DNA from 2 places in the Paenibacillus sp. NPDC058367 genome. Region 1 is predicted to be linked to the other one. Evidence: riboswitches for the same ligand, from Rfam matches in the RefSeq annotation. Region 1 holds a riboswitch; the other holds the start of a gene.

What was found. A riboswitch is a leader RNA that binds a small molecule or an ion and turns the genes downstream of it on or off. The one in region 1 is predicted to bind S-adenosylmethionine.
Region 2: linked by a shared signal. The riboswitch ahead of ACFWMP_RS26290 (methionine ABC transporter ATP-binding protein) and the one ahead of metA (homoserine O-acetyltransferase MetA) in region 1 are both predicted to bind S-adenosylmethionine.

The regions. Positions count from the first base shown of each region.
Region 1 covers NZ_JBHXIZ010000001.1:1,487,069-1,492,555, reverse strand. The annotation lists gene ACFWMP_RS06535 (5'-3' exonuclease) at 1-211, shown strand, start outside; gene ACFWMP_RS06530 (ROK family protein) at 476-1,357, shown strand; gene ACFWMP_RS06525 (HRDC domain-containing protein) at 1,569-2,585, shown strand; gene corA (magnesium/cobalt transporter CorA) at 2,668-3,603, opposite strand; SAM riboswitch class I at 4,002-4,132, shown strand; gene metA (homoserine O-acetyltransferase MetA) at 4,246-5,166, shown strand; gene ACFWMP_RS06510 (aminotransferase class I/II-fold pyridoxal phosphate-dependent enzyme) at 5,203-5,487, shown strand, end outside.
Region 2 covers NZ_JBHXIZ010000006.1:193,250-198,736, reverse strand. The annotation lists gene ACFWMP_RS26310 (putative polysaccharide biosynthesis protein) at 1-1,443, shown strand, start outside; gene ACFWMP_RS26305 (thioredoxin family protein) at 1,522-1,866, shown strand; gene ACFWMP_RS26300 (COX15/CtaA family protein) at 1,956-2,933, shown strand; gene ACFWMP_RS26295 (Cthe_2314 family HEPN domain-containing protein) at 3,043-3,777, shown strand; SAM riboswitch class I at 3,878-4,017, shown strand; gene ACFWMP_RS26290 (methionine ABC transporter ATP-binding protein) at 4,118-5,134, shown strand; gene ACFWMP_RS26285 (methionine ABC transporter permease) at 5,134-5,487, shown strand, end outside.

The DNA.
Region 1 (5,487 bases):
TCTGGATATGCTGCATTTATCGCGAGAGCTAGCGGAAATCCGTTGCGATGTACCAGTGGTCTGCGAGCTGACGGAAGCCTTGTGGCAACTACAGCGGGAAACAGCTGCGCGCAAATTTCAGGAGCTAGAGTTCGGCAGCTTGATGCATTTGATTGCTGAGGTGCAGGACGAACGAGGAATTGTACAGATTGAGTTAGGCGATTTGGGTTAAAGAAGACATCCTTCATGCAAAGATGCATGGAGGGTGTTTTGTTAAACTATAAGAACGTATAAGTTTCATACTAAACATTATCCTTATCTTTCTCTCTTAAACGCCTTTTGCGTCCTTATAAGGACGCAAAAGGCGTTTATACTTGTTGTGATAGCGCTTCATTCGACGTATAATTAGGGCTGGTGATTGCTTTTTTTAATGATATTATTCATTTGTGTATGGGTAGCGTTTCAACTTCTAACTAGAGAAAGGGAGAGAATTGCTGTGAAGCTATTGGGAGCGATTGAAGCAGGCGGAACAAAGTTTGTATGTGGGATTGGTTATGAGGACGGTACCATTGTTGACCGAGTTAGCTTTCCGACAACAACACCGGAAGAAACGATGGGACTAGTAATAGACTATTTTAAAGAGAAGAATGTAGAAGCATTCGGAATCGGATCTTTTGGACCGATTGATCCCGTACTGGACAGCCCTACTTATGGTTACATAACAACGACACCAAAACCTCACTGGGGACAATATAATCTGGTAGGCACAATGGCTGAGCAATTTAACGTTCCGATCGGCTTTGACACGGATGTGAATGGTGCAGCGCTTGCGGAAAGTAAATGGGGAGCGGCTAAAGGTTTGGACAGCTGTCTTTATATTACGGTTGGGACAGGCATTGGAGCAGGAGCGGTTGTTGGCGGCCAGATGGTCCATGGATTGTCACATCCTGAGATGGGACATATTCTAGTTCGTAGACATCCAGAGGATACGTTTGAGGGTTACTGTCCTTATCATGGCGATTGTCTTGAAGGATTAGCCGCAGGTCCGGGGATCGGCAAACGCTGGGGACAACCGGCAGGAGAGCTACCAGTGGACCATCCGGCTTGGGAAATGGAAGCTCACTATCTTGCACATGCACTCATGAACTATGTGCTGATTCTGTCTCCTCAAAAAATCGTAATGGGCGGTGGTGTTATGAAGCAAAGCCACCTGTTCCCGTTAATTCGCACTAAGCTGCAAGAGTTATTGAGCGGATATGTTCAGCATCCATCGCTTAATATTGACATCGATAATTATGTTGTCTCACCAGGTCTTGGAGACAATGCAGGGCTTGCTGGAGCGATTGGATTGGCTACATTAGCTCTAGCTAGAAGCTAGTATAAAAAGACATTGACTGTTCGGTAATATATGGTATTCTAGGATCTAACAGTATAGCATTTAATGAGGGAGCACCTCTTTCGCGTTTATCGTGAGGGAGGTGCTTTTTTGCGTTCGGGGTCGGATTGAAAAAGGATTTGTTCGCTCCGAAGGAGGCTCTTCCCGGAAGGTTATTGTGCTTGCTGTAATGTTGAGAAAGGTAGGGATGAATATGCAAATTGTGTTTATGAACCGTTTATCCAGAATATCTGGAGTGGATCAAGAGGTGTACGCCCAGCTGTGGATTGGAGAGGAAGAGGGGATCTGGAGTTTGGGCTGGCGTGATTTTTCAGGTGGGGAGAATTACATTGAGAATTTGTGGTATGAAGGTGGTTCATGGAATGAGATGCTCTGTGTATACAGGCATGAGCTAGCAGTGAAGATGGGAGATGGCTATCGACCCTTAATCGATGGGATATTCCACGAGGAGGATAGTCTTACTGGGCGTAATCAGGAACAGCTGAAGCTTCAATATTACAGCGAACATTATGGCAATGAAGCCATTTATGAAGAGTTATGTGCTTGGCGCCGTGGTAAGGCTTCGAGTGAACGGAAGGCGCCCTATATTCTCGCCAGTAATCGTCTGTTGCGCTTGTTAAGTACATTTCTACCGCATACGCCAGAGGAACTGATGCAAATTCCGGGTGTTGGAGAAGGCAAGATAGCGCAGTTTGGGGCTGATTGGCTGGTTATAACTACTGCGGTGGCAAGGGAACATGCTTTCCCTCTAAATTGGGTGCATGAAGTAATTGAAGAGGAGTCTTTCGTCTCTTGGCTTTATAAACAGAAAGAAGTCAAATATAAGAAGCAGCTAGAACGACTGCGCTTGCGGAGGATTTTGCTGCAGGGGATCGAGAATGGGTTGGGCTTGGAACAGCTTAAGTTGAATAGTGGAGTGAACCGGCGTGAACTTATAGAAGCGGTAGAGGAGCTAGAAAGAGAAGGTTATTCCGTCGAGAAGCTAATCCATGTAGAGCTTGGCAATATGCCGCAGAATGAGCAGGATGCGATATGGAATGCCTATGTGGAGCTCGGGGATCTTTTCCTAAAACCGGTGTTACATAAGGTGTATGGCGACGACTTTTCCGCTGCTGAAGGATTGGATATTTATTATGAGCGTCTGCGATTGATCCGCATCCGTTTCCGTCGAGAGCAAACGCATAAAGTGGGCATGGCGACCAGTTTTTAAATTTGCGCATACCAAAAAGACGAAGGCTTCCTTATACCTTACGGTTACAGGTCCTTCGTCTTGCTTATTCGTCCGGTTTGTTTCATAGCCATTCCTTCTTGCGGAAAACATACAGCATCCCACAGCCTAACGTCAACATAACGCCTATAACGCCATAATAGCCATATTTCGTATGAAGCTCGGGCATATGATCAAAGTTCATACCGTAGATTCCGGTAATTACGGTCAGGGGCATGAATATTGTTGTAATCGCAGTAAATACTCTCATAATTTCATTCGCGCGGTTGGCGATACTGGATTGGTATGCCTCTCGTAAGTTGCCCATGAGATCGCGATACGTCTCAAAGGTTTCAGATATTTTAACCGCATTTTCATAAATGTCGCTAAAATATTTCTGCAGCTGATCATCAATCAGACGGAGGTCTTTTTTATTTAGGGTATTGATCACTTCTTTTTGTGGCCCCAGCATTTTCTTCAACCATAGAATTTCACTTCGCAGACCGATAATTTCACTGAGATGTGACTTCTTGGTATGCATGAGGATATCTTCTTCCAGCTTCTCAATCCGAGCTTCAATTCGGTCGCCGACGGAGAAATAGTTATCAACGACAAGGTCAATTAGCAAGTAAAGGAACATATCCGGTTCACTTACTTCTTGCTCCCAGAGCATAGGCTTCAGGATTCGTAGTTCATTGATCTTTTGTTTCGTGACAGTGATGATGTAATGTCTTCCAAGGAATACATTGAGCGCCCGTAGGAAAATTTCTTCATCGTCAAAGCGGATGCTATTTACAACTATAAAGTAGTGACTTTCGTATATTTCGATCTTTGGACGCTGATCCTCTTCGCTAAGGCAATCCTCAACAGCAAGATCATGTAGGTTGAACAAGGGCTGAAGCAGCTCCAAATCCTCAACATCGGCGTCAATCCAATAGAACCCTTCCGTTGGGGGTGTTAGTGTTTCATCAATTTCATCAATAGGTGTAAAAACCCCTGCATTTACCAGCCGGATTTTCATCTGATTTCACTCCTCCTATCCCCAGGTCTTCACTAGGGACTGCTAAATTAAGCACAGAGAAAAAAATCAGCTTGGCCGGCGGTACAATCAATACATAGGGCCAAATGACGTTTCGAGGGCATGAAGAAGAACTGCTCCCGCCGCCGGCAAGCTGATGATTATCCTGTGTGGTTGCTCATTCTGTACACATATTTGCGAGCTCGGGTCGCCTTCCATCCTTCTTCTCACCTCTTCTTTTCGTTCAGGTATGAAATACTTGTCTAGTATAACAACGGAGTATGCCTCTTTCAAGCAAATTTATTGTGATTTTGAGGCTTCTTCAGCATTGTATGGACTTGACGAAAAGGAGGTTCATGATTTAAAGTGAATTTTAAAGTAATTTAATTGAATACAGCTAAATCTTATCAAGAGCAGGTGGAGGGACTAGCCCTATGAAACCCGGCAACCGGCGTGTAAACGCACGGTGCTAATTCTTGCGGAATTTCTGTAGACGTCTAATCGTTTTCAGGAACATTCTGGCAGATGAGAGAGGCACATATGACTGTAGATATGACCTTTCTCGATTTCCGAGGAAGGTCTTTTTATGTTCAGCAAGCCGCAGTGCGGCAAAATAACTAAATTCAGCTAAGGAGTGGAAAGACAATGCCAATTAAAATTCCCGACAGTTTACCGGCGAAAGAAGTACTATCCGGAGAAAATATTTTTGTGATGGACGAAAGTCAGGCTTTCCATCAGGATATCCGTCCACTACGGATTGCTATTCTGAACCTCATGCCGACTAAAGAGACGACAGAGACTCAATTGCTGCGTTTAATTGGAAATTCGCCACTACAAGTTGATGTTACTTTATTGCATCCGCGTTCCCATATTTCCAAGAATACTTCTGCTGAACATTTGAAGAGCTTTTACAAAACCTTTGACGAGATCAGCCACCGCCGTTTGGATGGTTTAATCGTTACAGGTGCTCCTGTAGAACAAATGGAGTTCGAGGAAGTATCGTATTGGGAAGAACTGAAAGAGATTTTTGAATGGAGCAAGGACAATGTGACTTCAACCATGCATATTTGTTGGGCGGCACAGGCAGGCTTATATCATCATTTTGGTGTTCGTAAAGTGGCATTGCCTGAGAAATGTTTTGGCGTCTTCCCTCATACGATTAATCAAAATAACATTAAACTGTTGCGCGGCTTTGACGAGGTATTCCATGTACCACACTCTCGTCATACCGATGTCTCCCGTGAAGATATTGAGAATAATCCAGATCTGCAGATTCTGGCGGAATCCGAAGAAGCTGGTATGTATCTAGTGGCTACAAACGATGGTAAACAAATATTTGTGACCGGACATTCCGAATATGATCCTCTATCCTTGAAATGGGAATATGACCGTGATGTGTCTAGAGGGATGGAGATGGCTTTGCCGAAACATTACTTCCCTAAAGATGATCCAGAACGTACACCTCCAGCAGTGTGGCGTGCGCATGCCAATTTATTATTCTCTAACTGGCTCAATTACTATGTATATCAAGAAACGCCTTATGATATCGACCCGATTGTTTACTAATAATAGCGCTACAATATAAATTAGGAGGCATTAATCATGGATGACAAACTTAGGATTGAAAGTAGACTGGCTCAAATAGGTTCTCAAGAAGATCCAACCACAGGAGCAATTAATTTTCCGATTTATAATGCAACGGCATTTCGTCATCCAAAACTCGGTCAGAGCACAGGGTTTGATTATAGCCGCACCAAAAGTCCGACCCGTTCAGTGCTTGAGAATGCAGCTGCGGAACTGGAATCTGGAGATGCAGGATTTGCTTGTAGCTCAGGGATGGCAGCGATACAAACGGTGCTTACCTTGTTTGCTCAAGGTGATCATCTG
Region 2 (5,487 bases), on a different contig from region 1:
CCAAGTACGCTCAGTAAAATGGTCTCCGAGCGGTACGCTCTGAATCGTCCTGAAGAGGCGAGACAAGTGTATCATGCAGCATTGCTATTTTCAGTAGCAGCAGGGGTAATCATGACGGCCTTGCTGTACATAGGCGCTCCGTTCTATGCGACACATATTGCTGATGTACCTGAATCAGCGATGGCAGTTAGGGCTATTGCACCTGCGCTTTTACTTTTTCCGGCAATTGCCATGATGCGTGGATATTTTCAAGGGCGCAACAATATGATGGCTGGTGGTATTTCACAGATTGTAGAGCAGTTCGCTCGCGTACTAGTCGCTATTTTACTAGCTTATATTCTATTACAGCAGGGGTATAACAATACAACTATAGCTGCGGGAGCATCCTTCGGTAGCGTAATTGGTAGTATTGCAGCATTTGGTGTCATGATTTATTTTGCAATCAAGCTGCGCCGAGAGGATAAACAGCAAGGATTAAATTACAATACCACTCAAAAATTGCCGATTTGGGGAATTTACAAAGATATTTTCACACTATCAATTCCGATCGTGCTCTCTTCACTTACGATTCCCGTAGTGAATGTGATTGATACTTCTTTGGCTGTTCCACTGCTTATTGATCAGATGGGCAGAGAGAGTGCAACAGCAGCTTTGGGTATACTAACCACGCGTGCTCAAAGTGTGGCCGGAATTCCGCCGGTACTAGCCATTGCGCTAGGTACCTCGCTGATTCCGATCATTTCAGCTGCCTATGCCCGTCGTGATGAGGGACACTTGAAGAAGCAAATTACACTTGCTTTGCGGATTTCTATCCTGACAGGGATGCCAATTGTGTTGGCACTTGTGGCAGCAGCTTATTCTGTAAACGGGTTATTGTTCAGCAGCTTGGACGGAAGCGGAATTGTGGCGATGCTTACGATTGGAACGATCTTTCAGATCACCATGATGACAACGAACTCCATCTTGCTCGGTATGGGCAAATCACGCATTTCAATGTATTATGTGCTAGTGGGTATTATTGTTAAATTAGTCGCAAGCTTCTTACTAAGTAAGATATTTGGGATCTACGGGATTATCGGCGCAACAGCACTTTGTTTCGTAGTTATTACTATTCTTAACTTACGGATGCTGAAATCCATTGTACCTTTCGAAATTATGGGTAAACGGTGGGGCGGCTTCGCAATTGCGGTTCTGGTGTCCGGTGGTATTGGTTTTGGACTTAACCAAGCTGGAATTCTGTTAACAGATCTAATGCCTGCACGTCTGGCATTTCTGATCACTTGTCTTGTTGTAGGGGCCGCAGTTGTTGTTATTTATCTGGTCATGCTAATTGTACTGGGTGTGCTTACTAAACAGGAAATCTCCAGTTATCCGCGTGCATTGCAAAAATTGCTCCATCCGCTGATGAAATTGCAGCCTGCGCGTGTTCGTATGAGAGAATAAGTTTGACTTCTGCATGACATTTTGCTTCACTTAAAGAATAGAAATTTGACAGATATGGAAGAAAGGACTGAACAAGCTATGGACAAAATTAGTTCTCCTGCTGAATTTCAGGTAGCCATTCAATCTCCTCGATTAACTGTAGCCATCTTCAAGGCGGACTGGTGCTCGGATTGTAAATTTATCGATCCTTTTATTCCTGAGGTAGAGCAAGCCTATGCAGATCGTCTAACGCTGGTTGAGGTTGACGTTGATGCTGTGGGTGACGTTAGTCAGGAACAAAATATTATGGGTATTCCAAGCTTTGTCGCGTATTCCGATGGACGTGAATTGGTTAGATTCGTTAATAAATTACGTAAATCCCGCGAGGAAATTGAGAATTTCCTGGATAAAGCGGTTCAAGTGCATCAAAGCCTTCAACAGTAATTCCGGAAAACCACCGCTTTCGCCTGTTCGAGCAAAAGCGGTGGTTTTTTAAGATGCTTCTTCATTACTAAAAACTGCGGGTGATATTTTTGTCGACAAATCAGTTGAAATGGCTTAGTTATCTTACTTGCCTTATCATGTTCCTCGCTGTACTAGGGGGAGCGGTTGTAACGAAGACTGGATCGGGATTGGAATGTGGAAATGAATGGCCGCTCTGTCATGGGAAATTGATTCCGGCCTATACTGTAGGTTCGATGATTGAATACACCCATCGCTTGTTTAGCGGATTGGCAGGGTTATTGTCACTTGCCTCGATGATTGCCTTTTGGCATTATGCTCGAAATCGGCGGGACTTGTTAGTATATGCATTCATGACGTTGCTGTTTGTAATTGTTCAAGGTGGTATGGGAGCGCTTGCAGTGATTAAATCCCAATCTGCTGCTGTAATGGCACTACATATGGGCTTTTCTTTGATCGCTTTTTCAAGTTCTCTAATGCTGGCTCTAGGAACTAAAAGGCGACATGAAGCAGGTGAGTACGATCCTAAGATGGAGCTTCAGAAGCAACCCGTCAGTAAGGCTTTCCGCAATTTAACCTGCTTTACGGCCTTTTATTCCTATGTTGTTGTTTATATTGGAGCCTTTGTTAGTCATACGGATTCGCGCGGTGGATGTTCTGGCTGGCCGCTCTGTAACGGTGAATGGGTTCCCGAGCTTTCCGGGGGAGTAGGTATTGTTTTTACGCACCGGATTGCGGCTTTGATCTTATTCATTCTTACTGCGGTGCTTGGACATTTAGCTTTTTGGAAACATAAGGATTACCCAGAGCTAAGAGCTCTTGGCGTAGCGGCTGTTCTGCTGTGCTTGATGCAGGTATTTAGTGGAGCTGCTGTTGTTTACACACTAGATAATGAAAGATTGTACATATTTGCCGCTTTGGCTCATATTTTGTTGATCGCTAGTTTGTTTGGTGTCTTATGTTATATGAGTGTAAGAGTCTGGCAGCTGAATCGCGCGAGAAATGTAGTTGTTGAAAAAAATCCAACGAATCCAATGACACCGTTGTAACACCCTTGGTAGAAAGTTCCCACCGTGGATAGAGTCGCTTTACCTGCGGAATAATAAAGTGGAAATCGGTATATCGTGGTGCTGGACAAAACTTTAGGAGGACTGGGATATGCTGCGGGTTATACTTGGAGAGCCGCCTCGAAAGAACAGCGGTGTATTGGCTGACGCGATGGAGAACATGGCCACATTTGCAGCCTTACTGCGCAAGGAAATGAACGCTCATGAGGATAATGACCATGAATACCGCAAGCTGGAGATTTGGACACGTGGACTGATCTCCTCATTGGATGAATTGGAGCAAAGCTGGTTCGCAGCTGCTTTTTACCGGAAATCGGTAATCGCTGGTTATATGGACGATATGTCACCAGTGGAACAAGGCGATTATGCGCGGTATGTTTATTTTTATAAAGATGGATTTATTCGTGTGTTCTCTCTTCTGGACAAGCTTGGAACGGTACTGAATCATTTTTATGACCTCAAAACCTCCAAATTAAAAACGCACTTTTCTTATTTTACAGTACTGCGTCAACTTCAGTTATTGAATGTGCATCCTGCATTAGCGGATCAACTGGAACAGATCAAGAACTCTTATCGTGATCCACTGGAGAATCTACGCAAGCGCAGAAATGCTGAAATTCATTATATGAATTCCGAAATGCAGGATGATTTATGGCAGCGACATCAAGGCTTGCATGACAAAATTCAGCTTGAGGATTTAGATAGCCATCTTGAGGATTTAAAGCAGTCCCTTGAAATGAACTGTAAAACATTAATCGCGGCATTCAGCTACAGCAATGAACAGCTGCGTAAGGAAATAAGCAAGGCAAAGCGTGTACAATCCTAAGCGTTCAAGATATTTCCTTTTGACAAAAAACAAGAAACTTACTATACTTATGCTTGCATTAAAGTCTGTACGAATTCAAACATAAAATTTCATACTCTATATCTTATCGAGAGTGGCGGAGGGATAGGCCCGATGAAGCCCGGCAACCGATTTGTATACAGCGCGATTAGCGTTTTGTACAAATGTCATGGTGCTAATTCCTACAATGACGCAAGGTTTGTGGTCGTTGGCAGATGAGAAGGCATTGTCTAAATAAACACACAGAGCCTCTTGCGATCTGCATCGATCGTCGGAGGTTTTTTTGTATGGAATAAGTGAATTATAAAGGGGGCGACGAGCGTTGATTAATCTAAAAGGAATAACAAAGGTATATGGAAAAGGCAGCCATGCGGCTACAGCACTTTCCGGATTGAATTTGTCTATCGAAAAAGGTGAAATATTCGGAGTTATTGGCCATTCTGGAGCGGGGAAAAGTACATTGATCCGTTGCATTAATCTGTTGGAGCGTCCGACAGAAGGGGAAGTTTGGGTAGATGGCATTGAACTAACCAAGCTTACTCAAGGTCAGCTGCAGGAACAACGGCGCAAAATTGGGATGATTTTTCAACATTTCAATCTGCTATCTTCTGCGACGGTGTACGATAACATTGCTTTTCCTCTGCGACTCACAGGCACTTCGAGAGCAGATATTGATACTAAAGTGAAAGATTTGCTTGCCTTAGTGGGGCTTGAAGAACACCGGGATAAATACCCCTCCCAATTATCAGGCGGACAAAAGCAACGGGTGGGCATCGCACGGGCACTTGCCAGCGACCCTGATGTGCTGCTGTGTGACGAAGCAACCTCTGCGCTTGATCCACAAACGACAGACTCTATTCTTAAGCTATTGCTCGATATTAATAAACGATTCCATCTGACCATTGTGCTGATCACTCACGAAATGCACGTGATTCAGAGTATCTGCGACCGTGTTGCGGTCATTCATGGTGGTGGTATCGTTGAGCAAGATAAAGTTACGGAGGTATTCCTGAAGCCGCAGCATGAGGTCACTCGCGATTTCATTCGCAGTGAATCACAGAATGAGGGACCCCTTCGTACGGCGCTTGACGCTGCTGCTGGAGACAACTCTCAGGCCGTCAAAATTACTTTTTTCGGAGAGAAGACCTACGGCTCTGCACTTTCCAATGTAGTACGTGAGACAGGTGTTAGCTTTGCCATTCTGCATGGTACCATCTCAACGATAAAAGACGTACCTTATGGACAAATGATTGTTCGGTTCGAAGGGCCAGCTGAAGCGATCGCTGTGACGATAGCCGAACTAACCGCTCAAGGCCTTGAAGTGGAGGTAATTTCGTAATGAATTTCGCAGACTTAAACTGGCAAGAAATGATGGATGCTACAGTTGCTACCTTGCAAATGTTAATATTCTCTGGATTGTTCACAATTATTCTTGGTTTACCACTCGGAATTCTATTGTATTTATGGGGAAGATCGAATAGTATAGTAATCAGAGTAATTTACTCGGTCTTATCATTCTTTGTAAACATCTTGCGTTCCGTACCGTTTATCATTTTGATGGTGGCTTTAATTCCTTTTAGCAAAACCATCGTTGGAACCTCCATTGGAGTACTTGGTACGATTCCACCGCTCGTGATTGGTGCAGCTCCATTCTTTGCTCGCTTGGTGGAAACGGCATTAAGAGAAGTGGAT